Regions from separate parts of the Pseudomonas sp. AC252 genome, predicted to be linked through region 2. Evidence: predicted binding sites of a transcription regulator. Region 2 holds the regulator's gene; each other region holds the start of a gene.
The links. Region 2 encodes sigma-54, which starts transcription at its own class of promoters, with help from an activator protein. Its sites were predicted from a motif close to ANTGGCATNNANNTTGCTNT; they were not measured.
Positions count from the first base shown of each region.

Region 1: a site for sigma-54 is predicted at 3,191-3,210, ahead of ACZZZ4_RS04620 (pilin). Genes of this name have one in related genera too.
Region 3: a site for sigma-54 is predicted at 2,171-2,190, ahead of glnA (type I glutamate--ammonia ligase). Genes of this name have one in related genera too.

Region 1 covers NZ_OZ409837.1:988,613-999,042, reverse strand. The annotation lists gene ACZZZ4_RS04635 (prepilin peptidase) at 1-108, opposite strand, end outside; gene ACZZZ4_RS04630 (type II secretion system F family protein) at 110-1,327, opposite strand; gene pilB (type IV-A pilus assembly ATPase PilB) at 1,330-3,030, opposite strand; gene ACZZZ4_RS04620 (pilin) at 3,257-3,694, shown strand; gene ACZZZ4_RS04615 (BON domain-containing protein) at 3,993-4,346, shown strand; gene ACZZZ4_RS04610 (DUF2845 domain-containing protein) at 4,616-4,915, opposite strand; gene ACZZZ4_RS04605 (DUF748 domain-containing protein) at 4,912-7,863, opposite strand; gene ACZZZ4_RS04600 (class I SAM-dependent rRNA methyltransferase) at 8,086-9,102, opposite strand; gene acs (acetate--CoA ligase) at 9,237-10,430, opposite strand, start outside.
Region 2 covers NZ_OZ409837.1:2,897,481-2,907,910, forward strand. The annotation lists partial or broken gene ACZZZ4_RS13130 (superoxide dismutase) at 2-612, shown strand; gene ACZZZ4_RS13135 (ZIP family metal transporter) at 642-1,541, shown strand; gene ACZZZ4_RS13140 (HPr family phosphocarrier protein) at 1,635-1,910, opposite strand; gene rapZ (RNase adapter RapZ) at 1,926-2,783, opposite strand; partial or broken gene ptsN (PTS IIA-like nitrogen regulatory protein PtsN) at 2,786-3,249, opposite strand; gene hpf (ribosome hibernation-promoting factor, HPF/YfiA family) at 3,262-3,570, opposite strand; gene ACZZZ4_RS13160 (RNA polymerase factor sigma-54) at 3,644-5,134, opposite strand; gene lptB (LPS export ABC transporter ATP-binding protein) at 5,301-6,026, opposite strand; gene lptA (lipopolysaccharide transport periplasmic protein LptA) at 6,026-6,571, opposite strand; partial or broken gene lptC (LPS export ABC transporter periplasmic protein LptC) at 6,558-7,129, opposite strand; gene ACZZZ4_RS13180 (KdsC family phosphatase) at 7,138-7,662, opposite strand; gene ACZZZ4_RS13185 (KpsF/GutQ family sugar-phosphate isomerase) at 7,662-8,636, opposite strand; gene ACZZZ4_RS13190 (ATP-binding cassette domain-containing protein) at 8,909-9,718, shown strand; gene mlaE (lipid asymmetry maintenance ABC transporter permease subunit MlaE) at 9,718-10,430, shown strand, end outside.
Region 3 covers NZ_OZ409837.1:2,274,724-2,285,153, reverse strand. The annotation lists gene typA (translational GTPase TypA) at 1-363, opposite strand, end outside; gene thiI (tRNA uracil 4-sulfurtransferase ThiI) at 503-1,957, opposite strand; gene glnA (type I glutamate--ammonia ligase) at 2,284-3,690, shown strand; gene ACZZZ4_RS10595 (DUF4124 domain-containing protein) at 3,975-4,487, shown strand; gene ACZZZ4_RS10590 (DUF4124 domain-containing protein) at 4,520-5,107, shown strand; gene glnL (nitrogen regulation protein NR(II)) at 5,338-6,423, shown strand; gene ntrC (nitrogen regulation protein NR(I)) at 6,420-7,856, shown strand; gene ACZZZ4_RS10575 (leucine-rich repeat domain-containing protein) at 8,463-10,430, opposite strand, start outside.

The sequences.
Region 1 (10,430 bases), 1.9 Mb from region 2:
CAGGCGCCAGACCACAACATTGAGGAAGCTGCCGACCACCAGCCCGAGCAGCAGCGCGCTGACCACAAAGGCCAACGGATACACGGCAAACAGTTCGTCGATAGGCATGTCAGATCGCTGAGCCGAGTTGGAAGATCGGCAGATACATGGCCACCACCAGTCCACCGACGATGACCCCCAGCACCACCATGATGAACGGCTCCATCAGGCTGGTGAGGTTGTCGACCATGTTATCGACTTCCGCCTCATAAAAACCGGCGACCTTGTCGAGCATGTCATCCAGCGCGCCCGATTCTTCGCCGATGGCGGTCATCTGCACCGCCATGTTCGGAAACACACCGGTGCTGCGCATCGAGAAATTGAGCTGCATGCCGGTCGAGACGTCTTGCCGCACGCGCAGCACCGCGCGCTTGAACACCACGTTGCCGGTGGCGCCGGCGACCGAATCCAGCGCCTCCACCAACGGCACCCCCGCCGCGAAAGTGGTCGACAGGGTGCGGGCGAATCGCGCGACGGCGGACTTGTACATCAAGGTGCCCACCAGCGGCAGCTTCAGCAGCCAGGCATCGCGACGGTCGCGCAGCGCCTGTGAAGTTTTCAATGCGTGGCGAAGGCCGAAAAAGGCTGCCACCAGGGCAAAAAGAATCGCCCACCACCACTGCTGCATGAACTCCGACAGGCTGATGATCATCAGGGTGAAGCCCGGTAATTCGGCGCCGAAGCCGGAAAACACCGACTGGAACTGCGGCACCACTTTGACCAGCAGAATGCCGGTCACCACCGCCGCCACCAGCACCACGGCGGTGGGGTAAGTCATGGCTTTTTTGATCTTGGCCTTGAGCGCTTCGCTTTTTTCCTTATAAGTCGCGACCCGTTCGAGCAAGGTGTCGAGGGCGCCGGACTGTTCGCCGGCGTCGACCAGATTGCAGTACAACTCGTCGAAGTATTGCGGTTTCTTGCGCAGGGCGGTGGCGAAGCTGTTACCGGCGGCAACTTCCTGTTTGACCTCATCGACCAGTTTGCGCATGGCCGGGTTTTCGAAGCCTTCGCCGATGATGTCGAAGGACTGCAACAGCGGTACACCGGCCTTCATCATCGTTGCCATCTGCCGGGTGAACAGGGCGATGTCCTTCGGTTTGATGCGTTTGCCCAAGCTCAGCAGGGAAGCGGATTTCTTGCGCACCTTGCCCGGGTTGATCCCCTGTTTGCGCAGCTGCGCCTTGATCAGTGCGGGGTTCTGCCCGCTCAACTCGCCCGTGACCTTGCTGCCTTTGCGGTCGGTGCCTTCCCAGGCGTAAACGCTGACTTTCGCTGCCTTGACCGCCATGTTCAATCCTTGGTGACCCTGTTGATTTCCTCAAGGCTGGTGATGCCTTGCATGGCCTTGTGCAGCCCGGAAGTGCGCAGATCGGCGAAGCCGTCGCGACGCATCTGGATGTCGATTTCCAGCGAATTGCCTTCGGCCATGATCAGCCGTTGCAGGTCCGGTGTGTTCTTCACCACTTCATAAATCCCTACGCGTCCTTTGTAACCGCCATTGCAGTGATCGCAACCGACCGGCTCGTAGATCGTGAAATGACCGATGCGTTCCTCGGGGAAGCCTTCCTTGAGCAAGGTTTCATGAGGGATTTCCAGCGGCCGCTTGCAGTGCGTGCACAACTTGCGTGCCAGACGCTGGGCGATGATCAGGCTGACCGAGGTGGCGATGTTGAAACCGGGAATGCCCATGTTGTGCAGGCGCGTCAGGGTCTCAGCCGCGCTGTTGGTGTGCAGGGTCGACAGCACCAGGTGGCCGGTCTGCGCGGCCTTGATCGCGATCTCGGCGGTTTCCAGGTCGCGGATCTCACCGACCATGATTACGTCCGGGTCCTGACGCAGAAACGAACGCAGTGCCTGGGCAAAGTCCAGCCCTTGCCGGGGATTGACGTTGACCTGGTTGATGCCTTCCATGTTGATCTCCACCGGGTCTTCAGCGGTGGAAATATTGATGTCGACGGTGTTGAGGATGTTCAGCCCGGTGTACAGCGACACGGTTTTACCGGAGCCGGTGGGCCCGGTGACCAGAATCATCCCTTGCGGCTGTTTCAGCGCGGCGAGGTACAAGGCCTTTTGTTCGGCCTCGTAACCCAAGGCGTCGATGCCCATTTGCGCACTGGACGGGTCGAGAATCCGGATCACCACTTTTTCGCCCCACAGGGTCGGCAGGGTGTTGACGCGGAAATCGATGGATTTGCTTTTCGACAGGCGCATCTTGATCCGCCCGTCCTGCGGTTTGCGCCGTTCGGAAATATCCAGACTGGCCATCACCTTCAGGCGAGCGGCAATGCGCCCGGCCAACTGGATCGGCGGCTTGGCCACCTCGCGCAGCATGCCGTCGGTGCGCATGCGCACCCGGTAGTTTTTCTCGTAGGGTTCGAAATGCAGGTCAGAGGAGCCGCTCTTGATCGCATCGAGCAGCATCTTGTGCACGAAGCGTACGACCGGAGCGTCGTCGGCATCGAGGCCGCCGATGACGTCCTGTTTGCTGTCATCGACGGACTCGACGTCGAGGCCGTCGAGATCAACATCGGCCATTTCTTCCAGACCCGAGGCGTGGCTGTCGAAGAACTTGTCGATGGCGTCGCTGAGCTTGTCGTCCTCGACCAGAATCGCTTCGGTGCTCAGGCCGGTGCTGAACTGGATGTCGCTGATCGCCTGCTGATTGCTCGGGTCGGAAAGGCCCACGAACAGCTTGTTGCCGCGCCGCCACAGGGGCAGGGCGCAGTGCTGACGCACCAGTTTTTCACTGACCAGGCCCTTGGGCTGAGTCTCCTTGTCGAGGCAGTTGAGATCGAGCAGGGCCATGCCGAAGTGTTCCGAAGCGATCTCGGCGATCTGCCGGCTGTTGACCAGCTTGTTGTGTACCAGGTAATTGACCAGCGACACGCGATTGCGCTGGGCCTGCGCCCAGGATTGCCGGGCGCTTGTTTCCGTGAGCAGTTCGGCCTGGACCAATTGCTTGGCCAGACCGCTCAGAGCGATGTCATTCATGGGGATTCCGCACGCTTGCCGTTCATGACTTATAGCCTAGTCAAGTGACAGCGCCAAACACGGCCGGTGCAGGTGACAAAAAGTGTCAGATAGTGCGGTTGCGGGTTGTAGGAAACGACGCAGGGGATTGCGCGCGCCCAGCAGGCGGGGTCTGAAAGGCGTTGGCATGGGCTGTGCTGAGCCTTGTTCAGGTCATGAGATTTCGACTCATGCATGGAGCGTGTCTATGAAAAAACAACAAGGTTTCACATTGATCGAGCTGCTGATCGTCGTGGCGATCATCGGCATTCTGGCGACTATCGCCTTGCCTCAGTATTCGAAGTATCAAGCGCGGTCGAAGGTGACGGCGGGGCTGGCGGAGATTAGTGCATTGAAAGTGCCGTTCGAGGACACGATCAATCAAGGCACAGCTCCAACTCTGGCCAACGTTGCTAATGGTGCGACTACTACTTCCAACTGTACGTTGGCAGTTACCGGTACAGCCGCGACTGGCGAAGGCACGCTTACCTGCACCCTGCTCAATGCACCAGGTCCGGTGTTAGGTAAAACCATTACGCTTTCTCGTTCCGGGGCGGCTACGGGGAATACCTCCGGTGTTTGGACGTGTGCGACGACGGTCAACGCTGATTATTCTCCGCGCGGTTGCACGGCCAGCGGTACGTAATCACAAAGGTGAATAACCAGAATGCCCCGCATTGCGGGGTATTTTTGTATCTGCGATCGCTTCACAAAAGCTCCAATAATTTCAGCAGCTTATGAACTTTCCAAAAAACCGCAACTTGCATGTGATTTTCACGCAAGTCATGCATTTTGCATGAAAACGAAAATAGCCTGTTTTCATAACTCGTTGTTTTTTAAAGAGTTTACATGCCAGGAAAAGTTGGCACAGCGTTCGCAATATCTCTGGTAACCCTGCTGACAAGCGTTACAGCAGACTTCCAGTAAAAACAGGAGTTACTCGTATGAAGAAGTTCGCTATCACTGCCGCTGCTACCGCTCTGACCCTGACCATGGCTGGTGGCGCTTTCGCCCAGTCCGCTCAGGCTACCCAAGCGCCAATGGTTCTGGCTGCTGGTGAAGTTACCAAGGCTAAAGAAGCTACTTCCGACACCTGGATCACCACCAAAGTGAAAAGCGATCTGGTTACCGAAAAAGGTATTCCAGGCACCGACATCAAAGTCGAAACCAACAAAGGTGTAGTTTCCCTGTCTTCTGACGTAGCTGTTACCGAAGCTCAGAAAACCACCGCTGTGAACATCACCAAGAAAATCAAAGGCGTTAAAGCGGTATCCGCTGACGGCCTGAAAGCCGAGTAAGGCAAGACTTCTCGCCTGAACCGGGAGAAGACGCGACAGACGGGCCGAGTAATACGTCTGCCGCAACTTTAGAGTTCATGCGAACGGTCACACGGATGTGACCATTACAGGCCCCGGCACTTGTGTCGGGGCCTGTTCTATTTCAGGGATCACACAAAACAAATGTAGGAGTGAGCCTGCTCGCGATGGCGGTCTGTCAGTTGATTCATTGTTGACTGACAGACCGCCATCGCGAGCAGGCTCACTCCTACAGAGGGACGATATGTTGATCAGTTACCGCGTTTGCTGTTGATCTGCCGCAGGCGATTGCCTTCGAAGCGCAGATATTGGTACATGCCATTGTTCGGGCCGTAGGTCCATTCCTCGACCTGAAACTCCTCGCGGCGATTGGCACTGCGCTTGTAGCCAAGCACGTCACGGCTCACCGGCTCGCCACATTTTTGCAGCACCTCGCTTGCGCGGTCGCCAAGGCTGATCAACTGGCTGCCGCAGCGCAAGGTATCCGAGGCCGACGCGTGGCCAGCAGCGCACGTCAGCGCGAGCACGGCCAGCCAGTTACGCACGGTCATTCGGCATCCAGGTGCATTTGCGTGACCACGCGGCCATCGCTTTCGGCCTCGCCAAGGTTGGCATCGATGAAGTACACCCGGTCATCCTCAAGCTTGCCCTTGTCGACCAGATAATCCTTGATGGTGCTGGCGCGATCCTGGCCCAACTGGCGCAACAGCACATCGCTGCCGCTCCAGAACGCGATCACGCCCTGGCGCATTTTCGCCGTGCGTTCTTCCTTGCCCAGATCTTTCCATTCTGCCGGTGGCTGGGTCTTCAGGCGAGTGCGGTAGATGCCTTCGAGCAACGCGCCTTTCTCGCTCTCGGGCACTTGCAGCAGCGAGGCCTGGGCCGGGACTTTATCGCCACGGCGCTGGAGCATCTTGTAGTAGTTGTACTGATATTCGCGTTCCAGACGTTGCTCGGCCAGCAGTGGTCCATCGCTGCTCTTCGCGGCAGTGCCTTCGATTTCCAGGCGCAGCGCCGGACGTTCCTTGAGCGCTTGCGAGAGTTTTACCAGCGCCGCTTCGGCGTCTTTGTTCAAGTCGCTGGAACCCGGCGCGAAGGACACCGTGCCAAGGTCTTCGGAGCCACCGCCACTGACCAGCCCGCCGATCATTTTGAATGGCGCGGCGGCCGCTTTGACGATCAGGTTGCGCAGGGTTTGCCAAACGATCGGCATCACGCTGAACTGCGGATTGTTCAAGTCGCCGGTGACCGGCAATTCGATGGAGATCTTGCCGTCGACATCCTTGAGCAGGGCGATCGCCAGCTTTAGCGGCAGGCTGACTGCATCGGGGCTGTCGACTTTCTCGCCCAGTTGCAGTTGCTCGACGACGACTTTGTTCTCGGCTTTCAATTGTCCTTTGATGATCAGGTAGTGCAGGTCAAGGTTGAGCCGGCCCTTGCGGATGCGGTATCCGGCGAATTTGCCGGAGTAGGGCGTCAGGGTCGTCAGTTCGACGCGTTTGAAACTGGTGGCGATGTCGAGGCTGGCCATCGGGTCGAACGGATTGACCGCGCCCTTGATGGTCACCGGCGCATAACGGTCGACTTTGCCTTTGATATCGACGCTGGCCGGCTTCGCCTGACGACTGTCGATGGTGCCGATCTGGCCGTTGAGCTGTTGCACGGCGGTGGCGAAGTTGGGTGTCAGACTGAAGTCGGCGAAGTTGGCCGAACCATCGTTGATCGCAATCGCGCCGATGTGAATGCCCAGCGGTTTGTCCTTGCCCGCCGGTTTGGCTGCGGTGCTTTTTGCACCGCTGTCGGCCGGTTGCGGGATCAGCAGGTCGTCGACGTTGGTAGTGCGATCGTCGTTGATCATGAAGCGCACATACGGCTGCAACAGGTTGACCTTGTCGATCGACAGGCTGTCGCCGTGCTGATAGTTGATGCCGTCGATCACGACTTGCTGCCATTTGAGGAAGTCGCGGGTCTTCAGCGTATCGAGGGTGTGCAGTTGATCGATCTGCGCGCGGCCGGTGACGCTGAGCGCCAGTGGCTCAGTGCTCTTCAGGTTGACCTTGAGGTCGCTGCCGAGCATGCCGCTGCGCAGTTCCAGGCGAATGAACGGGTTGATGTAGGACTGCGCGACACGCAGGTCGATGTCCTGGGTTTTGACGTTGAGCTGTGCGTTGACCGGGGCCAGGTTGACCGTACCGTCGGCGCTGATCTTGCCTTGCTTGCCCAGGCCGCTGTCGAGCTTGAGCTTGAAAGGCGAGCCGTTGAGGCTGTCGAAATCCTGCAGATCGACGTTCAGCGGAGTGATATCCAGCGCCACCGCCGGTTGCGCCGAGCGGTCGGCGAGATGGACCGTGTAGTTGCGCAGCTGCACATCTTTGACCAGCACCTGCCATGGCTTGCTCGGTGCGCTTGGCTCAGGTTTCGGCGAGTCGGCGGCAGCCGGTGCATCGACCGGTTCGGCAGCGGCTTTGGCCGCTGGTTTCGACGGTTGGCTGGCGAACAGTTTCTGCCAGTCCAACTGGCCGTCGGCTTCCAGCGCCGCCCAGGTTTCCAGCTTGTTGCTGCGGACCTTGCCGACCACCACTTGCTGCTTGGCCAGGTCCAGCGAGGTTTCGCTGACGTCGAGGCGTTCGAGCCTGGCCAGCGGACGTCCGTCTGGAGCCTTGATGGCGAACGGCGCAATGCTCACCGCGACGTTGTTGAGCAACAGTTCGGTCTGTTTCGACAGGTTGAGTTTGTAGTCGGTGCTGAGGCTGACAACGCCGTTTTCCAGCACCAGCGGCACTGCGTCGCGCACGTAAGGCCAGAAGGATTTCATCTGGCCATCGGTGACTTTCAGGGTGCCTTCGGAGGTAAAGGGAATCAGACTGAAATTGCCGGTCCAGTCGATCCGCCCGCCAGCGGGGCCGATCGCGACAAGGGTCATGTCGGCGCTGTCCTCGGGCAGGGTGCTGAGGTTTTTCAGCTCGAAACTGAGATCGTCGTAAAGAAATTCGATTGGCTCGCTAGGGCGTACATCCTCGAAATGCACCACGCCGCCAGCCAGTTTGATGTTGTCGATGCGCAGCGGGAATGGCTTGGCGTCGGGATCGGCGGGTGTCGGCTCGCTCGGCGGCACGTTGAACAGGCCAAGCAGGTTGAGCTTGCCGTCCTTGGCGAAGAGGATTTCGCTTTTGGGTTTGTCCAGTTCGATGTCGGACAGATGCAGCGCTTTGGTCCACAGGCTGTCGATTTGCAGGTTGGCATAGAAGCGATCGAAGCCGACCTGCTCCTTGCCCGGCTCGCCGATGACCAGGCCCCACAGGGTGACCTCAAGGCTGAAGGGGTTCAGTTCGATGCGCTGCAGATGCGCCGGCACCGTCGCGTAGTTGGCCAGTTGCTGGTTGGCCACGCGCAAGGCGATGCCCGGCAGGATCAGAAACCCCAGCAGGCTGTAGAGGGCCAGGGCTGTCAGCAGTGCGCCAATCGCGCGAATCAATCCTTTGGGCATGTGCGGCTTCATCTGTCTGAATCGGAGTGCCTTGGAGTATGGCACGCGATTCTGGTTCCGAAGTGCTTGATGTGGGACAGGATTGTTCAGTTTTATCTGTACGAACAAAATCCCATGTGGGAGCGAGCTTGCTCGCGAAGGGGTCGTATCGGGCAGCCTTTTTGGTGACTGATGCACCGCTTTCGCGAGCAAGCTCGCTCCCACAGTGGAGTGTGGCTATCCGAGAATTGGGAATTACAGCTGCAGAATGAGCGTCTTCAAGGGTGGCTGCTGGTCCAGCGAAGGGAAGTCGGCGCCCGGGGGCATCACGCTCCATTCGCGTACCGGGCGGCCGGCTTTTTCGGCGCAGCGCAGCACTTGTTCGCGCCAGTCGTCCATGCTGACTTTCGCCAGGTTGTTGCAGCAGATCAGCACGCCGTCATCGGCGGTGGTCAGCAGCGCGGGTTTGAGCAGGCTCTGATAATCGCGCAGCAGATCGACGGTGCCGAATGCACTTTTCGCCCAGGCCGGCGGGTCGAGCAGGACCAGATCGTATTGGCGCTGTTCGAGGCGCTGATAGCTCGGCAGCTTCTGCCCGCGACGCACGCTGATCGGCAGGCCAGCGAGCTGACGGATCGCCGGAAAGTAATCGGACTGAATGAATTGCATCGGCGGCAGCTGCGGGTTGAGCAAACCATTCTCGCGACCGACCGCGAGATTGCCCTCGGCAAAATCGAGGTTGCACACCTCGCGCGCACCGCCCGCCGCTGCACTGAGGCCAACACCACAGGTGTAAGCGAACAGGTTGAGCACGCTTTTGCCTTGCGCGTGATCCTTGACCCAGCCACGGGTGTTGCGCAGGTCGAGGAACAGCAGCGGATCCTGCCCGGCATGGCGCCCGCGCACGCGATAGTTCAGGCCCCATTCATGCCCGACCAGATCCGCCAAAGCAGCGTCATTGGCCTTGTAGACGCTGTCCTCACGATCGATCCGCGAGTTGCCACGGGAGCGGTCGTTGTAGACCAGCAGGGTGTCGAAGCCCAGCGCCTGGTTGACCATGGCATGCAGTTGCAGCAGATCGTCGCGTTCGAGTGTCTGGTGAAAACTCTGCACCAGCAATTGCGGGCCGTAGCGGTCGATGGTCAGGCCGCCGGCGCCTTCCTGGCTGCCATGGAACAGCCGATAACAATCGGTGCCCTGGCTGTGCAGCACAGCGAGCAGGTCCTGGCGTTGATCGAGGGCGGCGCGCAGCGCCTGATTCAAGGAAGACATGCGGGCGCCTTGCTGAAAAAAACGCGAAGCTTAGCAGTCGCGGAGCTACAAGCGGCAAGTTTCTAGCTGCAAGCTAAAAGCGAAAAGCCGCGCGGACCGCTTTAGCTTGCGCTTGTAGCTAGAAACTGCAGCTCTCAAGTATTGAGCCGCTTGTCGACCAGATCCTGCACCACACTTGGATCAGCCAGCGTCGAAGTATCGCCCAGACTGTCGAGCTCATTGCAGGCAATCTTGCGCAGGATCCGCCGCATGATCTTGCCCGAGCGGGTTTTCGGCAGCGCCGGCGCCCACTGGATCAGGTCCGGTTTGGCGAAGCTGCCGATCTCCTTGCTGACATGCGCCAGCAGGTCTTTCTTCAGCTCTTCGTTGGCCTCGGTGCCGTTCATTGGCGTGACGAATGCGTAGATGCCCTGGCCTTTGACGTCGTGCGGATAACCGACCACGGCGGCCTCGGCGATGCTGTCATGCAGCACCAGCGCGCTTTCCACTTCGGCGGTGCCGATGCGGTGGCCGGAGACGTTGATCACGTCGTCGATGCGTCCGGTGATCCAGTAATCGCCGTCCTCGTCGCGGCGGGCGCCGTCGCCGGTGAAGTAATAGCCGGGGTAGGGTTTGAAGTAGGTGTCGATCATCCGCTGCGGATCGCCGTAGACGCTGCGGATCTGCGCCGGCCAGCTCGATTTGATCGCCAGCACGCCGCTGCCGACGCCTTTGATTTCCTTGCCGACTTCGTCGAGCAACACCGGTTGCACGCCAAACATTGGTTGCGTCGCGCAGCCCGGTTTGATCCGTTGCGCGCTGACCAGCGGGCTGAGCATGATGCCGCCGGTTTCGGTCTGCCACCAGGTGTCGACGATCGGGCAGCGCTGTTCACCGACGGCATTGAAATACCATTCCCACGCTTCCGGGTTGATCGGCTCACCGACGCTGCCGAGCAATCTGAGGCTGGCGCGCGACGTTTCCTTCAATGGTTCGGCGCCTTCGCGCATCAACGCGCGCAGGGCGGTGGGGGCGGTGTAGAAAATGTTGACCTTGTGCTTGTCGATAACCTGCCAGAAGCGCGAACTGCTCGGGTAGCTCGGCACGCCTTCGAACATCAGTGTGGTCGCACCGTTAGCCAGCGGCCCGTAGACGATGTAACTGTGGCCGGTGACCCAGCCGACGTCGGCGGTGCACCAGAACACTTCGCCGTCGCGGTAGTCGAGCACGTACTTGAAGGTCATTGCTGCTTGCAGCAGGTAGCCGCCGGTGGTGTGCAGCACGCCTTTGGGTTTGCCGGTGCTGCCGGAGGTGTAGAGGATGAACAGCGGATCTTCGGCGTCCATCGG
Region 2 (10,430 bases):
AATGGCTTTTACCTTGCCTGCCTTGCCTTACGCCTACGATGCCCTCGAGCCGCACATCGATGCGCAGACCATGGAGATCCATTACACCAAGCATCACCAGACCTATATCAACAACCTCAACGCCGCCGTAGAAGGGACCGAGTTTGCTGAATGGCCGGTGGAAAAACTCGTCGCCAGTGTCCAGCAACTGCCGGAAAAGCTTCGCGCGGCGGTGATCAATCAGGGCGGCGGCCACGCCAACCATTCGCTGTTCTGGGAAGTCATGGTGCCCAACGGTGGCGGCAAGCCCGACGGCGCGCTGGCCACGGCTATTGATGAGCAACTGGGCGGACTCGACAGCTTCAAGGAAGCCTTCACCAAAGCCGCGCTCACCCGTTTCGGCAGCGGTTGGGCGTGGCTCAGCGTGACACCGGAAAAAAACTGGTCGTGGAAAGCAGCGGCAATCAGGACAGCCCGTTGATGAACGGCAATACCCCAATCCTCGGTCTCGACGTCTGGGAGCACGCCTACTACTTGCGCTACCAGAACCGTCGCCCGGAATACATCAGCGCGTTCTACAACGTGATCAACTGGCCGGAAGTTGCTGCGCGCTATCAGGCCGCGCTGGTTTAAGCCTTCCATAAAAACAATCAGGGCTGAGTATGGGCACGCAAACACTGGCGATTGGCAGCGGGCGCATGTTTCGTTACGCGGTGGGTTCACTGTTGCTGTTGGCGGGGATGACTTTACTGGTCGCCCACGGTTTGCAATGGCTGAATCTGGAACCGAGGCTGTTGCGCGCCTTGCAGGGCGGTGCCATCTGCGCATTGGGTACGGCGCTTGGCGCGGTGCCGGTGCTGGTGATCCGGCGCATGCCGCAGGCACTCAGCGACACCTTGCTGGGATTTGGTGCCGGGGTGATGCTGGCGGCGACCGCATTTTCGTTGATCGTGCCGGGGATTGCTGCGGCCGAAAGTCTTGGTCTGACGCCGTGGGCTGCCAGTGGCCTGATCTGTTTCGGCATCCTGCTCGGCGCGTTTGGCCTGTATCTGGTTGATCGCAGGGTTTCCGGTGCCTCGCCGGAGATGCTCGTCGGCACGCTGGAGCATCCGGTGATTCCACCGCGAATCTGGCTGTTCGTGTTCGCCATCATTGCGCACAACATTCCCGAAGGTATGGCGGTCGGCGTATCTGCCGGCGGCGGCATGCCGGACGCCGACAGCCTGGCGATGGGCATCGCTCTGCAGGATGTGCCGGAAGGACTGGTGATTGCTTTGGTGCTGGCCGGGGCAGGAATGTCACGGGTCAGGGCGTTTCTGATCGGCGCGGCGTCGGGGTTGGTTGAGCCGGTGTTTGCGCTGTTGTGTGCGTGGCTAGTGAGTCTGGCTCAGGTACTGTTGCCGCTGGGACTGGGACTGGCACTGGCGGCCGGGGCGATGTTGCTGGTAGTGACCCACGAAGTGATCCCGGAGTCGCGCCGTCACGGACATGACAAACTGGCGAGTCTTGGCTTGTTGATCGGGTTTTGTCTGATGATGGTGATGGATACGGCGTTGGGTTGAAAGAAGATCAAAGGTCGCAGCCTGCGGCAGCTCCCACCTTGGAATGCGTTTCCTGTAGGAGCTCCGCAGGCTGCGATCTTTTGACTTTGGCTATCAGCCACCTTCGTCGAAGTAGTTGTTGATCAACGCTACCAGCGCATCCATGGCTTCCTGCTCTTGATGCCCTTCAGTACTCAAATAAATTTTGGTGCCCTTGCCCGCCGCGAGCATCATCATTGCCATGATGCTCTTGCCGTCGACAGTCGTTTCAGGTGTGCGTCCCACTCTGATCGTGCAGTCTGGATACTGACCGGCCACGCCGACGAACTTGGCCGATGCCCGGGCATGCAGGCCCAGCTTATTGATGATTTCGATTTCACGAGCAGGCATCGCGGTGTGGATCCTTTAGGTGAGGTCGCGGTGGCGAACCTGGACGTTCTTCAAGGTTTTCTGCAGAGCCTGACCCAGGCGTTCGGTCAGGTAGACGGAGCGGTGATGCCCGCCGGTGCAGCCAATGGCAACGGTGACGTAGGCGCGGTTGCTCGCGGCGAAACGTGGCAGCCATTTGTTCAGATAAGCGTAGATGTCCTGATACATTTCTTCGACATCGGGCTGCTGGGCCAAATACTCTGCCACCGGTGCATCGAGGCCCGACTGCGCGCGCAGCTCCGGTTTCCAGTACGGATTGGGCAGGCAACGCACATCGAAGACCAGATCGGCATCGACCGGCATGCCGCGCTTGAAGCCGAACGATTCAACCAGGAACGCCGTGCCGGGCTCAGGCTGATTCAACAGGCGCAACTTCAGGGTGTCGCGCAGCTGGTACAGATTGAGATGGGTGGTGTTGATTTTCAGGTCGGCCAGATCGGCGATCGGGCCGAGCAGGGCGCTTTCATCGTGAATCGCTTCAGCCAGTGAGCGATTGGCGTTACTCAACGGGTGACGACGACGGGTCTCGGAAAAACGCTTGAGCAGGGTTTCTTCGTCGGCGTCCAGATACAGCACATCGCACTTGATATGTTTGGCACGGACGTCTTCGAGCAATTCAGGAAAGCGTGACAGATGGCTGGGCAAGTTGCGTGCATCGATCGACACGGCGACCAGCGGCTGCGCCAGCTCCGTGTGGATCAGCGCCCGCTCGGCCAGTTCCGGTAGCAAACCGGCCGGCAGATTGTCGATGCAGTAGTAGCCGTTGTCCTCAAGGACATTCAGGGCGGTACTTTTGCCCGAGCCCGAACGGCCACTGACGATGATCAAGCGCATGATTAGTGCCCGTTCTGCTCGTCCAGCACAACCTGGTACAAGGCTTCGTTGCTCGCGGCGCTGCGCAGTTTTTCGCGCACTTCCTTGCGGTCGAGCATGCTGGCGATCTGGCGCAGCAACTCCAGATGCGCATCAGTCGCGGCCTCCGGGACCAGCAGCACGAAGAGCAGGTCGACCGGGGCGCCGTCGATGGCGTCGAAATCGATTGGAGCTTCAAGGTGCAGCAGGGCACTGACTGGCGCCGTGCAGCCCTTGAGGCGGCAGTGGGGAATGGCGATGCCGTTACCAAAACCGGTGGAGCCGAGTTTTTCACGGGCGATCAACGCCTCGAAAACATCCTGCATCGCCAGATCCGGCACTTCGCGGTGGATCAGGTTGGCAATTTGTTCGAGGGCTTTTTCTTGCTGCCGCCCGGCGCGTTCACCTGGGAACGGCCGGGGGTCAGGATGGTTTCAAGTCGGATCATGGGATAGGGGTGTTAACGACCGGTCGCGCCCTGGAGGAGGCTCTGGGTCTTTTCCTTATGCTTTTTGAGTTGGCGATCCAGCTTGTCGGTGAGTGAGTCGATCGCAGCGTACATGTCAGTATCTTCTGCGTTGGCGACCACTTCGCTGCCGGGGATATGCAAGGTGGCTTCGATCTTCTGCTTCAGCTTTTCGACGCACATCGTGACCTGCACGTTGGTGATCTTGTCGAAATGTCGCTCCAGTCGTTGGAGTTTTTCCTCGATGTAGGAACGCAGAGGTTGGGTCACTTCCAGTTGGTGTCCACTGATGTTGACTTGCATACAGCTTCTCCTTCGTTGCCAGTGCATAAAGCGGCAGGCCGAAAAGCCTGCCACTGGAACGCTGTAACGTGGCTTACATCAACCGCTTGCGTTCGCTCGAAGGCGCGATTCCGAGGGATTCGCGGTACTTGGCGACGGTGCGGCGAGCCACCTGAATGCCTTGTGCCTCCAGTAAACCAGCGATCTTGCTGTCACTCAACGGCTTTTTCTGATTTTCCGCGGCGACCAATTTCTTGATGATCGCGCGGATCGCTGTGGACGAGCATTCGCCGCCTTCGGAGGTGCTGACGTGGCTGGAGAAAAAGTATTTCAGCTCATAAATACCGCGCGGGGTATGCATGAATTTTTGCGTGGTTACCCGGGAAATCGTTGATTCGTGCATGCCGACCGCTTCGGCGATGTCATGCAATACCAGCGGCTTCATCGCTTCGTCGCCGTATTCGAGGAAGCCGCGCTGATGTTCGACGATCTGCGTGGCGACTTTCATCAGGGTTTCGTTACGGCTTTGCAGGCTCTTGATGAACCAGCGGGCTTCCTGCAACTGATTGCGCATGAAAGTGTTGTCGGCGCTGGTGTCGGCACGCTTCACAAACCCGGCGTACTGGGCGTTGACGCGCAGACGTGGCACCGATTCCTGGTTCAGCTCGACCAGCCAGCGCTCGTTGTCCTTGCGCACGATCACATCGGGAATAACGTATTCGGCTTCGGTCGATTCGATCTGTGAGCCCGGACGCGGATTGAGGCTCTGCACCAGCTCGATGACCTGGCGCAACTCGTCTTCCTTGAGCTTCATGCGGCGCATCAACTGGCTGTAATCGCGGCTGCCGAGCAAGTCGATGTAATCGGTAACCAGACGCTTGGCTTCGCTCAGCCACGGCGTCTTGGCTGGCAGTTGGCGCAGTTGCAGAAGCAGGCATTCGCTGAGGTTGCGTGCGCCGATCCCGGCGGGTTCGAATTGCTGGATGCGATGCAGAACGGCTTCGATTTCATCGAGCTCGATGTCCAGTTCCGGATCGAATGCTTCGAGAATCTCTTCGAGCGTTTCGTCCAGGTAGCCCTGATTGTTGATGCAGTCGATCAGGGTCACGGCGATCAGGCGATCGGTGTCGGACATCGGTGCCAGGTTCAGTTGCCAGAGCAGATGGCTCTGCAGGCTCTCGCCGGCGGACGTGCGGGTGGTGAAATCCCATTCGTCGTCATCGCTGCTGGGCAGGCTGCTGGCGCTGGTCTGGTAGACGTCTTCCCAGGCGGTATCCACCGGCAATTCGTTGGGGATGCGCTCGTTCCATTCGCCATCCTCGAGGTTATCCACCGTCGGGGCGGTTTCCTGATAGGAGGGTTCCTGAATCTCGGCGGGCTTCTGTTCGGCGTTGTCGGCCAGAGGATCGGCGTTGTCGAAGTCGTCGCCTTCTTCCTGGCGTTCGAGCATCGGGTTGGATTCCAGAGCCTCCTGGATCTCCTGTTGCAGGTCCAGGGTCGACAATTGGAGCAGACGGATGGCCTGTTGCAGCTGCGGCGTCATCGTCAGCTGCTGGCCCATTCTCAAGACTAGCGATGGTTTCATGGCAGGGGCTTAACACCTTATTCGCCGGCGCTTTGCGCCATCCACTACAGGGCGCCGAAGCGCCAAACTTAAGCAAATTATATGCCTGAAACTGAAGTGTTTGCCTAGAGCGCTGTAACAATTAAAGCGGATAAATGCGCCTTGAATCGATACAGCGCTGTCGCGCTTACAGGCGGAACTCGTGACCCAGATACACTTCCTTGACCAGATCGTTGGCCAGGATGGTCTCGGCATCACCTTCGGCGATCAATTGACCGTCGTTGACGATGTAAGCGGTTTCGCAAATATCCAGGGTCTCACGGACGTTGTGGTCGGTGATCAGCACACCGATGCCCTTGGCCTTGAGGTGGTGGATGATCTGCTTGATGTCGCCCACCGAGATCGGGTCGACACCGGCGAACGGTTCGTCGAGCAGGATGAATTTCGGCGCAGTCGCCAACGCACGAGCGATTTCCACCCGGCGACGCTCACCACCGGACAGGCTCATGCCGAGGTTGTCGCGGATGTGGCTGATGTGGAATTCCTGCAGCAGGCTTTCCAGCTCCTTGCGACGACCGGCCTTGTCGAGCTCCGGGCGAGTCTCGAGGATCGCCATGATGTTGTCAGCAACCGACAGTTTGCGGAAGATCGACGCTTCTTGCGGCAGATAGCCGATACCGGCCTTGGCGCGGCCGTGCATCGGCTGATGGCTGACGTCCAGATCATCGATCAGCACACGGCCCTGATCCGCCTGCACCAGGCCGACGATCATGTAGAAGCACGTCGTTTTGCCGGCGCCATTCGGGCCGAGCAAGCCGACGATCTGCCCGCTGTCGATCGACAGGCTGACGTCACGCACGACCTGGCGGCTTTTATAGGCCTTGGCCAGGTGCTGAGCTTTCAGAGTTGCCATTACTGGGATTTCTCTTCGGTTTTCTTCTTCGGCTGGATCACCATGTCGATGCGCGGACGCGATTCGGTGACCTTGCTGCCCGTGGCGCGACCTGCGCTGGCCAGTTTCTTCACGGTGTCGTAGACGATTTTTTCGCCCTGGGTGACGTTGTTATCCTTGTCGATAACCTTGGCCTTGTCGATCAGCACCACCCGGTTCTGCTGGGCGTGGTATTGAATCGTCACGCCGTAGCCCTTGACCGGATTGGCGTCGCCCTGGGTCTGCAGCTGCTCGAAGTAAGCCAGGTTGCCCACCGAGGTCACCACATCGATGTCGCCGTTGGGCGCGCGAGTCATGGTCACGGTGTTGCCTTTAACGATCATCGAGCCCTGGGTAATGATCACGTCACCTTTATAGGTGGCGATGCCATTCTTGTCGTCGAGTTGGGCGTCGTCGGCCTGAATGCGGATAGGCTGCTGCTGATCGTTCGGCAGGGACCAGGCGCTCGCGCTTCCCAGTGCTGCGCCCAGACTGAGCAAAATAGGGAGGGTTTTAACGAGCCTCATACTGTCCTCTTACGTTCGATTGCAGGTGTATCCTGCTGTCCTTCAGGTACGCTTTCATTCCGACGCCAGTCGATACGCCACCAGCGCCCTCGATTCTAACGGGTTGCGCAGTCTGCGCATATTCCTGCTGCGGGAACACGGTCATGCGCGTGCTGGTGATCAGCGTGCCGCGCTTTTTCTCATCGGTGCGCTGCACACGGACCGAATCGATCAATTCCACTTCGGTACCGCCCGAGTTCACTTCGCCGCGTTCGCTGGTCACGTGCCAGGGAAGTCGGTGCCGCGATACATGTTCAAGTCAGGCTTGGTCACCAGGGTGATATCGGTAGCCTTGACGTGCTCGGCCTTGTCGGAAGTCATCTCGTACTGCACCTTACCGTCGGGCAGGTACTGAATGGTATGCGTGTTGGTCGCGTACCAGTCGATCGGATTCTCGGCAGCCGAAACCGGTGGCTTGTCGAGGAAGCGTTCCGGGCTGATGTTCCAGTAGCCGACCGCAGCGAAAATCGCCGCGATGCAGCCGAACAGCAGGAAGTTGCGAAACTTTTTGCTAAACATGGTCAGGCTCACAGGTACGCGGCGTTGGCCGCTTCGAGGCGGCCCTGGGCGCGCAGGATCAATTCGCAGAATTCGCGGGCGGCACCTTCGCCGCCACGGGCGCGGGTAACGCCGTGGGCGTGTTCGCGGACGAAATCGGCAGCGTTGGCCACCGCCATGCCCAGCCCTACACGGCGGATTACCGGCAAGTCTGGCAGATCGTCACCCAGATAGGCGACTTCTTCATAGCTTAGGCCCAGTTGCGCGAGCAGGCCGTCGAGCACCACCAGTTTGTCTTCACGCCCCTGAAACAGATGCGGGATGCCGAGGTTCTTCGCGCGGCGCTCGACCACCGGGGTCTTGCGACCGCTGATGATTGCGGTTTGTACGCCGGCATTCATCAGCATCTTGATGCCCTGGCCGTCGAGGGTGTTGAAGGTCTTGAACTCGCTGCCGTCTTCAAGAAAGTACAGGCGGCCGTCGGTGAGCACACCGTCGACATCGAAGACTGCCAGTTTGATCGCTTTGCCGCGTTGCAGCAGATCGTTGCTCATTACATGACTCCTGCGCGCAGCAGATCGGAGAGGTTGAAGGCGCCGATCGGGCGATCCTCCTCGTCGACGACTACCAGGGCGTTGATTCGATGGTCTTCCATGATTTTCAGGGCTTCGGCGGCGAGCATGTCGGGCCGGGCGGTCTTGCCGTGGGCGGTCATCACCTGATCGATGGTGGCGCTGCGGATGTCGATGGCGCGATCCAGGGTGCGGCGCAAATCACCGTCAGTGAATATCCCGGCGAGCTTGCCGTCGGCTTCAAGGACAGCGGTCATGCCCAGGCCTTTGCGGGTCATTTCCATCAGTGCGTCCTTGAGCAGGGTGCCGCGTTGTACCTGCGGCAGCTCTTGCCCGGCGTGCATGACGTTTTCCACTTTCAGCAGCAGGCGACGGCCAAGGGCGCCGCCCGGATGCGAGAACGCAAAATCTTCAGCGGTAAAGCCACGCGCTTCCAGCAACGCCACAGCCAGGGCATCGCCCATGACCAGCGCAGCAGTAGTAGAAGAAGTCGGTGCCAGATTCAACGGGCAGGCTTCGTGCTCGACATGCACATTGAGATTGACCTCGGCAGCCTTCGCCAAGGGCGACTGCGGATTGCCGGTGACGCTGATCAGTTGAATGCCCAAGCGCTTGATCAGTGGCAGCAGCGTCACGATTTCATTGGTCGAACCAGAGTTCGACAGGGCCAGAATCACGTCGTCGCGGGTAATCATGCCCATGTCGCCATGGCTGGCTTCGGCCGGATGCACGAAAAACGCCGGAGTGCCGGTGCTGGCCAGGGTGGCGGCGATCTTGTTGCCGATGTGCCCGGATTTGCCCATGCCGACCACGACCACACGGCCCTTGCTGGCCAGAATCATCTCGCAAGCGCGTACGAAATCGGCGTCGATATGGGCCATCAAGCCTTGGACGGCTTCCACTTCGAGGCGGATGGTGCGTTGTGCCGATTGAATCAGGTCGCGGGTTTTGCTCATGTCAGAATCGTATGGGCCGATGAAAAGGCGGCGATTATAGCGGTTATGTGGCAAAGCCTCACGCAAGTTCGACGTGCTTTGTCATTACTGGTTACCAAAACCCTCTGAAACTCGCTCAGGCCCTCTTCAGTCGGCGATCTTGGCCGGGTTCTCGCTTGGGCGCTCAGCCTTTGCAGTGATATAGTTCGCCGCCAGTTCGGCCTGCCCGGGATGCAGGTGTTTCCGAGGAAAGTCTGGCATCCCAGTGAGAGGCTGCATCGCAAGGAGTTTAGATGAGTGCCGATAACGCCTACGCGGTCGAGCTGAAGGGAGTCTCCTTCAAGCGCGGTGCGCGGAGCATTTTCAATAACGTCGATATCCGCATCCCGCGCGGCAAGGTCACCGGCATCATGGGGCCTTCCGGCTGCGGCAAGACCACGCTGTTGCGCCTGATGGGCGCGCAGTTGCGGCCGTCCAGCGGCGAAGTCTGGGTCAATGGGCAGAACCTGCCGACGCTGTCGCGCAGTGATCTGTTCGATGCGCGCAAGCACATGGGCGTGCTGTTTCAGAGCGGTGCGCTGTTCACCGACCTCGATGTGTTCGAGAACGTGGCCTTTCCGCTGCGGGTGCACACCCAGCTGCCGGAAGACATGATCCGCGACATCGTCCTGCTCAAACTGCAGGCCGTGGGGCTGCGTGGCGCCATCGAGCTGATGCCGGACGAACTGTCCGGCGGCATGAAGCGCCGCGTGGCGCTGGCCCGGGCGATAGCCCTCGATCCGCAGATTCTCATGTACGACGAGCCCTTCGTGGGCCAGGACCCGATCGCCATGGGCGTGCTGGTGCGCCTGATCCGTCTGCTCAACGATGCGTTGGGCATTACCAGCATCGTGGTGTCTCACGATCTGGCGGAAACCGCGAGCATTGCCGACTACATCTATGTAGTGGGCGATGGTCAGGTGCTGGGGCAGGGCACGCCGGATGAGCTGATGAATTCGGATGAGCCGCGTATCCGCCAGTTCATGACCGGCGATCCCGATGGCCCGGTGCCGTATCACTTTCCAGCGACGGATTACCGCGCAGATCTTCTGGGGAAGCGCTGATGCGCAGAATTTCATTGATGGAACGCGTGCGTCGGTTCGGCGAATCGGCGATCGACGCGGTCGCGGTGTTTGGTCGAGCGACCCTGTTCCTGTTTCACGCCCTGCTGGGCCGTGGCGGTATCAGCGGTGGTTTCGGCCTGTTGATCAAGCAGCTGCATTCGGTCGGCGTCATGTCGCTGGTGATCATTGTGGTCTCCGGCATTTTCATCGGCATGGTCCTCGCGCTGCAGGGCTTCAGCATTCTTTCCAGCTATGGTTCAGAGCAGGCGGTGGGGCAGATGGTCGCCCTGACCCTGCTGCGTGAACTCGGGCCGGTGGTGACCGCACTGTTGTTCGCGGGGCGCGCCGGTTCGGCATTGACCGCCGAGATCGGCAACATGAAATCGACCGAGCAGCTGTCCAGCCTGGAAATGATCGGTGTCGATCCGCTCAAGTACATCATCGCCCCGCGCCTGTGGGCCGGCTTCATTTCCCTGCCGGTGCTGGCGATGATCTTCAGCGTCGTCGGCATCTGGGGTGGTTCGTGGGTCGCGGTCGACTGGCTGGGTGTCTACGAAGGCTCGTACTGGGCGAACATGCAGAACAGCGTGACCTTCACCAGTGACGTGCTCAATGGCGTGATCAAAAGTGTCGTTTTCGCCTTCGTCGTGACCTGGATCGCCGTATTTCAAGGCTATGACTGTGAACCCACTTCCGAGGGAATCAGTCGTGC
Region 3 (10,430 bases), 620 kb from region 2:
CAGGCCGGCTTCGAAAGCCTTCTTGGTCACGAAACGGGTTTGCGGCATAGGGCCGTCTTGAGCGTCAACCAGCAGCAGAACAGAGTCGACCATCGACATTACGCGTTCAACTTCGCCGCCGAAGTCGGCGTGGCCCGGGGTGTCCACGATGTTGATGTGGTAGCCGTTCCAGTTGATGGCGGTGTTCTTCGCCAGAATGGTAATACCGCGCTCTTTTTCCTGGTCGTTGGAGTCCATCACGCGCTCGTCGTTGAGCTCGTTGCGCTCCAGGGTGCCGGATTGACGCAGGAGTTTGTCTACCAGGGTGGTTTTACCGTGGTCAACGTGGGCAATGATGGCGATGTTGCGTAGATTTTCGATCACTTGTGTATCTCGATCAGAGGATTCGGTTTGCTGACAAGTCATGGCAGCGATTAGCAGTAGTGTCCGGCATGGCCGTTACAGCTTGACGGCGGTGTCGGGGGGCCGGTGACGCAGGCCACAGGCAAACAGCCCCGGGCACTTAGCTCGGTCGATAAACGCGCACATTGGCATGCCCCTCACTGAGCAAATGGTGGGCATGCAGGCGACTCATCACGCCTTTGTCGCAATACAGCAGGTACTGGCGAGTAGGGTCCAGTTCCTTGAAACGTGCGTTCACTGCATAGAACGGCATCGTCTGTACCTCTATGCCGGCGAGTTCCAGCGGGTCATCCTCGGCGGCATCCGGGTGACGGATGTCGATCACGATCTGACCGGCCAGCGCTTCGCTGACTTCTTCAATCTGCAAATCCTGGCCCAATTCGTCGATTACCCGATCGATCGGCACCAGTTTGGCGTTGGCGAGCGCGCGCTCGAGTACCGCCATGTCGAATTCTTTCTCTTCGTGCTCAACCCGGCCACGTTTGGCGGCGGTCTTGGGGTTGACCGAAATCACGCCGCAATATTCCGGCATGTGCCGGGCAAAATCGGCGGTACCGATCTCGTTGGCGGTGTCGATGATGTCCTGCTTGTGCGCGACGATCAGCGGGCGCAGCACCAGTTTGTCGGTCACGCAGTCGATCACCGACAGGTTCGGCAGCGTCTGGCTCGACACCTGGGAGATCGCTTCACCGGTCACCAGCGCATCGATGTGCAAGCGTTCGGCGATCTCGGACGAGGCGCGCAACATCATACGCTTCAAAACCACGCCCATATGACTGTTATCGACTTTGCCGAGAATTTCGCCCAGCACTTCCTCGAACGGCACACTGACAAATAGCACGCGTTGCGAGCTGCCGTACTTCTTCCAGATGAAGTGCGCGACTTCCATCACGCCCAATTCGTGGGCACGCCCGCCGAGATTGAAGAAGCAGAAGTGCGCCATCAGGCCGCGACGCATGATCTGGTAAGCCGCCACGGTCGAATCGAAGCCGCCGGACATCAACACCAGCGTCTGCTCCAACGCGCCGAGCGGATAGCCGCCGATGCCGTTGTGCTGGCTGTGGATCACGAACAACCGTTTGTCGCGAACTTCGATACGGACTTCGATTTGCGGCGCTTTGAGGTCGATTCCGGCCGCACCGCACTCGCGACGCAGCTTGCTGCCGACATATTTTTCCACGTCCATCGAGCTGAACGCATGCTTGCCTGCACGCTTGCAGCGTACCGAGAAAATCTTCCCGGCCAGCGCATCGCCGTAGTGCTGTTTGCACTTCTCGGTGATGTCGTCGAAGTCACCCAGCGGGTACTCGTCGATCTGCAGAAAGTGCGCGATGCCCGGCATGCAGGTCAGGCGCTCGCCCATCTCTTTCAAGGCTTTGGGGTCGGTAACGCGGGTTTCCAGCTCGAGGTTGTCCCACACGCCGTTCACCACCACGGCCGGGTCCAGGTCACGGAGCACGGTGCGGATGTTCTTGGCCAACTGGCGGATGAATTTCGTCCGGACAGGTCGGCTTTTGATGGTGATCTCGGGGAAGACTTTTACGATAAGTTTCATGAAAACAGCGCGCGAACGGCCAGCCGAAAAAGGGGGCGCGGATTATAGCGGAAATTGCTCAAGGTTTAACCAGTTAATGTGCAGAAGGTTTTGCGCGCACCAAAACAGGTCATTTCTGGAATTAAACGCAACATTACGGGGCGAGATTTGTCGATTCAGTTGCCCGCGCACCTTAATAAGCGTGAATTTGGGGCAAAAAACCCATGCTGGGGCACTGGCATGCAATTTGCTCCCTTGTGAGGCAGGTTGCCTTGGCAGAGTATTCGCGCCGGCATCACCATTATTAAGGGCATCCACTACCCGCCCTAATTCACCCGGAGGACACTATGTCGAAGTCGGTTCAACTCATCAAAGATCATGACGTCAAGTGGATTGATCTGCGCTTCACGGACACCAAAGGCACTCAGCACCACGTGACCATGCCGGCTCGCGATGCGCTGGATGACGACTTCTTCGAAGTCGGCAAGATGTTCGACGGCTCCTCCATCTCCGGCTGGAAAGGCATCGAAGCCTCCGACATGATCCTGATGCCGGTCGACGAAACTGCCGTGCTCGATCCGTTCACCGAAGACCCAACCCTGATTCTGGTCTGCGACATCATCGAGCCTTCGAGCATGCAAGGCTACGATCGCGACCCACGTGCGATCGCCAAGCGCGCCGAAGAGCACCTGAAAGCCACCGGTATCGGTGACACCGTATTCGCCGGCCCAGAGCCAGAATTCTTCATCTTCGACTCGGTGAAATTCAAGTCGGACATCTCCGGCTCGATGTTCAAGATCTACTCCGAGCAAGGTTCGTGGATGTCCGACCAGGACATCGAAGGCGGCAACAAGGGTCACCGTCCAGGCGTGAAAGGCGGCTACTTCCCGGTTCCACCGTTCGATCACGACCACGAAATCCGTACCGCCATGTGCAACGCACTGGAAGAAATGGGTCAGTCGGTTGAAGTTCACCACCACGAAGTCGCAACTGCCGGCCAGAACGAAATCGGCGTCAAGTTCAACACCCTGGTGAAGAAGGCCGACGAAGTTCAGACCCTGAAATACGTCGTGCACAACGTTGCCGACGCTTACGGCCGCACCGCGACCTTCATGCCGAAGCCACTGTACGGCGACAACGGTTCGGGCATGCACGTACACATGTCGATCTGGAAAGACGGCAAGAACACTTTCGCTGGTGAAGGCTATGCCGGCCTGTCCGATACCGCTCTGTACTTCATCGGCGGCATCATCAAACACGGTAAGGCCCTGAACGGCTTCACCAACCCGGCGACCAACTCCTACAAGCGTCTGGTGCCAGGCTTCGAAGCTCCGGTAATGTTGGCCTACTCGGCGCGCAACCGTTCCGCTTCGATCCGTATTCCATACGTGTCGAGCCCGAAAGCCCGCCGTATCGAAGCACGCTTCCCGGATCCGGCTGCCAACCCGTACCTGGCCTTCGCAGCACTGCTGATGGCCGGTCTGGACGGTATCCAGAACAAGATCCACCCAGGCGATGCTGCCGACAAAAACCTGTACGACCTGCCGCCTGAAGAGGCGAAAGAGATCCCGCAGGTTTGCGGCAGCCTGAAAGAAGCCCTGGAAGAGCTGGACAAGGGCCGCGCGTTCCTGACCAAGGGCGGCGTGTTCTCCGACGACTTCATCGACGCCTACATCGCGCTGAAATCGGAAGAAGAAATCAAGGTTCGCACCTTCGTACACCCACTGGAATATGAGCTGTACTACAGCTGCTGATCCGGTAGCGCTGCGTAAAGTGGCGTGACAAAAGAGGCCTCCTTCGGGAGGCCTTTTTTATTGCCTGGATTTTTAGCCCGACGATGAACCCTGTAGGAGTGAGCCTGCTCGCGATCGCGGTGGGTCATTGAAAAAATTGGCGACCGACACGACGCCATCGCGAGCAGGCTCACTCCTACAGGGGATTTGTGGTGTTTGAATGACCTCTGGATGTGTCGCCAGTTGGGCCAACAGCGCCACCTGTCCTATGCTGCTACCCATCGTTTCCAACCCCGGTCGATTTCATGGGTCGCACGCTTCTCTACATCCTGCTGCTGATCGCCCTGCCCGCCGCCGCGCAGATCTACAAGTACACCGATGCCAACGGCAACACGGCTTACAGCAATCAGCCGCCGGACGGCGTACAGGCGCAACCGCTCGAGTTGCCACCCCTCAACCGGGTCGAGCCGCAAGCACCGAGTGCGCCGCAGGGACCCACCGCAGAACAACCGCAACCACCGCGCAACGGCTATGAAGTCCTCGAGCTCGCCGGTCTGCCCACTGACGAGGCGCTGCGCGCCAACAACGGCACCTTCACGGTCAACGTCCTGATCAAACCGCGCCTGCAACCGCCGCATCAATTAAGGCTGCTACTCGACGACCAGCCTTATGGCCAGCCGAGCAACGTGCCGGTTCTGCAATTGATCAACATCGATCGCGGCGAGCATCGCCTGGCCGTGCAAGTGATCGATGGCCAGACTGTCATCCAGCAGAGCCCACCAGCGGTCTTCACCGTGCAACGGGTGCATACGCCGTGATTCGCGCGGGGCTGGCACTCATCCTGGTGTTGATGTCGACGTCCGCCTCGGCGGAGGTCTTTACCTACATCGACGCACAGGGCAACCGCGTCTATACCGACCAGCCACGCGCCAATGCCAAGCGAGTGCCGATCGCGACGAGCAATCGCATGGCGGTCCCTGCCAACACCGCAGCGCCGCTCACCACGGCGAAAAAATCCGCCGAACCAGCGCCCTTTCATTACGACATGCTGCGCATTCTGATCCCAGAGCCTGATGCCACCCTGCGCAGCAGCGCCGGCGAGCTGATCGTCAGTGTCACCAGCGAGCCCGGCCTGCAAAGCGGCCATCGTTATCGCCTGCTGCTGGATGGCAAGGCCACTGGCGAGCCCGGCGTCAGCCCGGTATTTGCACTGAGCAACATTGATCGCGGCAGCCACAGCCTTTCGATCGAAATCCTCGATGCCGACGGGCGCACCGTGGAACGCACCGCCAATCAGCCGTTCCACATGCTGCGCATTTCCCTGGCGCAGAAACGTCAGGTCAAACCCTGTGTCGCCGACGACTATGGCGTGCGCCCGGAATGCCCGCTCAAGGACAAACCTGAAGAACCGAAAAATCCATTTCTGCGCTTCTTTTAACGTCTTCCAAGCATTCGCACTCTATTGGTGCACTAAACTGCATCTCGCCCACAACCCAACCCATTTTGGTTCGAAACTTCCCGTTTGAGCTGGCTTCGTGCCATACAAACGCGCGTCAAACGCCTGTTTCAGGGCTCAAGCGCTTCTTTTCGGAGCCTTGGTTTGGTTTTTGCATTTTCCCGACATCAGCGCTTTGTTCTCGCGCACGCCTTGCTCCAAAAGGGGTCCAGATGACCATAAGCGACGCTATTCACCGTTTGCTGCTCGACAACCTGACCACGGCGACCATCCTGCTCGACGCCGAACTGCGTCTGGAGTACATGAACCCGGCGGCGGAAATGTTGCTGGCCGTCAGCGGTCAGCGCAGCCATGGCCAGTTCATCAGTGAGCTGTTCACCGAGTCTCCCGAGGCGCTCAATTCCCTGCGCCAGGCGGTTGAGCAGGCGCACCCGTTCACCAAGCGCGAAGCAATGCTCACCGCCCTCACCGGCCAGACCCTGACTGTGGATTACGCGGTCACGCCGATTCTGAGCAACGGCGCGACCTTGCTCTTGCTCGAAGTGCACCCGCGTGACCGCCTGCTGCGGATCACCAAGGAAGAGGCGCAGCTGTCCAAGCAGGAAACCAGCAAAATGCTGGTGCGCGGCCTCGCCCACGAAATCAAGAATCCTCTCGGCGGCATCCGTGGTGCCGCGCAGCTGCTGGCGCGCGAGCTGCCGGAGGAAAGCCTGCGCGATTACACCAATGTGATCATTGAAGAGGCCGATCGCCTGCGTAATCTGGTCGATCGCATGCTCGGCTCGAACAAATTGCCCTCGCTGGCCATGTGCAACGTTCACGAAGTCCTCGAACGCGTCTGCCAACTGGTGGAAGCCGAAAGCCAGGGCTGCATCACTCTGGTGCGCGATTACGATCCGAGCATTCCCGACGTATTGATCGACCGCGAACAAATGATTCAGGCGGTGCTGAACATCGTGCGTAACGCGATGCAGGCGATCAGCAGCCAGAACGAGCTGCGTCTGGGCCGCATCAGCCTGCGCACCCGCGCCATGCGCCAGTTCACCATCGGCCACATCCGCCATCGTCTGGTGACCAAGATCGAGATCATCGACAACGGCCCGGGCATCCCGGCGGAACTGCAGGAAACCATTTTCTTTCCGATGGTCAGCGGTCGCCCGGACGGTACCGGGCTGGGCCTGGCCATTACTCAGAACATCATCAGTCAGCACCAGGGCCTGATCGAGTGTGAGAGCCATCCAGGCCACACCACCTTCTCGATCTTCCTGCCACTGGAACAAGGAGCCACATCGACATGAGCCGTAGTGAAACCGTGTGGATCGTCGATGACGACCGTTCTATCCGTTGGGTCCTGGAAAAGGCCTTGCAACAGGAAGGCATGACCACCCAGAGCTTCGACAGCGCCGACGGCGTGATGAGTCGTCTGGCCCGGCAGCAGCCGGACGTGATCATTTCCGATATCCGCATGCCCGGTGCCAGTGGTCTGGATCTGCTGGCGCGGATTCGCGAACAGCACCCACGGCTGCCGGTCATCATCATGACCGCTCACTCCGACCTGGACAGCGCTGTCGCCTCCTATCAGGGCGGCGCGTTCGAATATCTGCCCAAACCTTTCGATGTCGACGAAGCCGTTTCGCTGGTCAAGCGGGCCAATCAACATGCGCAGGAGCAGCAAGGCCTGGAAGTTGTGCCAGCCCTGACCCGCACGCCGGAAATCATCGGCGAAGCGCCGGCGATGCAGGAAGTGTTTCGCGCCATCGGGCGCCTGAGCCACTCCAACATCACCGTGCTGATCAACGGCGAATCCGGTACCGGTAAAGAGCTGGTGGCCCACGCCCTGCACCGCCACAGCCCACGCGCGGCTTCGCCATTCATTGCATTGAACATGGCGGCGATTCCCAAGGATCTGATGGAATCGGAACTGTTCGGCCACGAGAAAGGCGCGTTCACCGGTGCGGCGAATTTGCGTCGCGGTCGTTTTGAACAGGCCGACGGCGGCACGTTGTTTCTCGATGAAATCGGCGACATGCCGGCGGACACCCAGACCCGCCTGTTGCGCGTGCTGGCGGATGGCGAGTTCTATCGCGTCGGCGGCCATGTGCCGGTAAAGGTCGATGTACGCATCATCGCCGCGACCCACCAGAATCTCGAAACGCTTGTCCACGCCGGCAAATTCCGTGAGGACTTGTTCCACCGCCTCAACGTAATCCGCATCCACATCCCGCGCCTGTCGGATCGTCGCGAAGACATTCCGACCCTGGCCCGGCATTTCCTCAGCCGCGCCGCGCAGGAACTGGCGGTGGAGCCGAAGCTGCTGAAAAGCGAGACCGAGGAATACCTGAAAAACCTGCCGTGGCCGGGCAACGTGCGCCAGCTGGAAAACACCTGCCGCTGGATCACCGTGATGGCCTCCGGCCGTGAAGTGCACATCAGTGACCTGCCGCCAGAGCTGCTCAACCTGCCGCAGGATTCGGCGCCAGTGACCAACTGGGAACAGGCCCTGCGCCAATGGGCCGATCAGGCTTTGGCCCGTGGCCAGTCGAGCCTGCTCGACAGCGCGGTGCCGGCGTTCGAGCGGATCATGATCGAGACGGCGTTGAAGCACACCGCCGGGCGCCGTCGAGATGCTGCCGTTCTGTTGGGTTGGGGGCGGAACACCCTGACGCGCAAGATCAAGGAATTGGGGATGAAGGTTGATGGTGGGGATGATGAGGAGGGGGAAGAGGGTTAACCCTTAAGGATTGTCGTGCACAGGATCGATCCCCCTCACCCAGTGAGAGGGGGAAGGGAGCCGATCTCGGGTGGTTTCGAGGCCTGAGTTCGGCTCGGTATCTCAGTCGGCGTAGCTTGACCGGGCAACTCGGTCAGTCCCCTCTCCCTCTGGGAGAGGGTCAGGGTGAGGGCTACGTGCACTGCATCAATGCACAATGACCCGCGATCGCGCACAGCCGTATCGCCACAATCACTCCTGAAAACACTGACAAACCCTTTATTCAAAAACGCGAAAGCCCCGAGTCCCGGGGCTTTCGCGTTCCCAAAGCGGTTTTTTGTCTCAGCAGATTAAAACCTGGCACGCCGCCTGCAATAACTATCACAGGTGATTCGTTTCACCACCCGTTTCGGGGACCTTGGTACAGGCAGGCCGGGGATTCCCCTCTTACATCGGGCTCACAGCGCAACGCGGCGAGCCCAACCTTTTGGGATCCTTGGTACAGGCAGGCCGGGGGTTCCCTCTTTATACCGGGCCGACGCGATACGCGAAGCCCACGCTTTTGGGAACCCTGATACAGGCAGGTCAGGGATTCCCGCTTTTACACCGCCACTGCGCCCCAACGAATTACTCAAGCCGTGGGCGCTTGGGCCGGTGATGTAACGGCGGGTTCTGCCGCCCCCCGTCATATTTTCGTATTTCCGCTTCCAGCCAATCGAGCATTTTCCCAGGACTTGATTCAAATTCGACGATTGTGCTCAGCCACGCTCGCTCCACCGCATCCGCCTGACTGAAATTTTCCAGAACCCGCCAGACTCGACGCTGTAAAAGCGGGCGCTCAACATGAAATTCGGGCGTGCGACTCAGCGTGCGTATACCGTTCAGCAGCGTACTCCAAGGACCTTCGAAACTATCCCAGAGTCTGGCCTTTTCAGCCGCCTGCGCTTGCGGAACATTTCGCAACCAGAGCGCTGCCGACCGATCAGTATGTTGCTCTGCGAGCCAAATATCGCTGCCAGTCTTGATACGGGCATGGATCAGACGTCGAAGAGAAGACGGATCGTTTATCGGGTTGCCGTTGAGATTAAATCCCGCTCTGAGCTCAACGGACTCGGGAATCGATTTGATCCGATTGTTTGAAAGATCCAATACTGTCGTTGGAAGTTGCGGGGTAATGCCTTCCGGGAATTTTTCCAGGCCGGTATTGGACAGATCCAGTTCTCGCAACGCGGTCAGTGTCTTGACTGACGGCGCAAAGTGCAGAGGGTTGTCAGCCAGCTTCAATACTTCCAGATGCTTCGGCCCTCTCTCGGAATCAAGCCCGGCTGGCGGCTTGAATATGCCGGTATCTGTCAGATCGAGATATCGCAGCTCGGCCATGTCGGAAACATTGGGGGCGGCTCTCAATACATTGCGCTGCAACTCAAGTACCTGTAAGCGTCGCAAGTCGGACAGCTGACCGACCAACGCAGAAAGATCTCGACCTGCATATGAGCTGCCGAGCTTTAGTACACGCAATTCGTTCATCCCTGCCACAGAAAAATCCGGCCTCAGCGCACATTCTTCCAAATTGAGCTCTCGCAACCCGGCAAGCTTTTTGAATTGTGCAACCAGAGGCGGGTTAACACTCGGGTGGAAATAAATCTGCCCCGACAGCCGGTTTATTGAAGGCGGTCCGAGTGGCGCCGCGATCTTCAGCGATTCAACATTGGGAAATTGAGCCAGAAATATGTGTACATCCGGCTCCCATCCCGCTCGTAGCGTGAGGTCGGAAATGGACCTGAACTGACGTGATGGAAGCTCTCGAACAGGCCACGAATCGAGATCGAGTTCCAGTTTGAAACCCGTCAGCCGCTCATTTTTGTAGACCCGTTCGTCAGGCTCCCCCAACCACTTGTACAGTCGCCGCAGTTTGGCTCCCACGGCACTAACTGCTGTGTAGGAGTCAGAATACTGATTGACCGAGAGCTCCCGAAGTCTGATCTTGCTGTCCAACTCGGAAAACCCGATCTGAACGCGCCTGAGCTCCACGTCTGCAATATCTTTGTCGCCGATCAGAGCAATGAAGTCGTCAGCCTGCTGATCGGTCGCTTCCGGCAGATATTTTTTCACCTGAGCTCGGGTCGCCTGTTCAACAACCAGGCGAGGGTGCCAGAGACCGCTCGCGGCGTCGCGCAGCAGCACCGGACCTGAAGGTAGCAACTCGCTTGGTCGACGGGCCCGGTACAGTCCGGTATGCGGATCAGCAGCAACCATAGCCATGCCGCCGATTTGCAGGTCAGCGTATGTGCGTTTGTTGATAACCCGAAGACCTTCATTGTTGACTGGCGCACGTATTGCGCGACCGTCAGTGACATAGGCAGCAAGCGACACGTCCGGAGCAATCGGTCGTGCATCAAGGGGAGCCGCGTGAACCACTACGGTATGCGACGGCGAGAAGGCTTCGATATCGGCACCAATGGATGACGGAACTGGGCGCAGCAAAGGATCGAGCGAAGCGCCCATCTCGAAGCCACGACGGCCTGGTAAATCCACCAATGCGGTGTCCAGGTCCGTCGGTCGAGCAGGGCTGGCTGGTGTATCGATATCAACGCG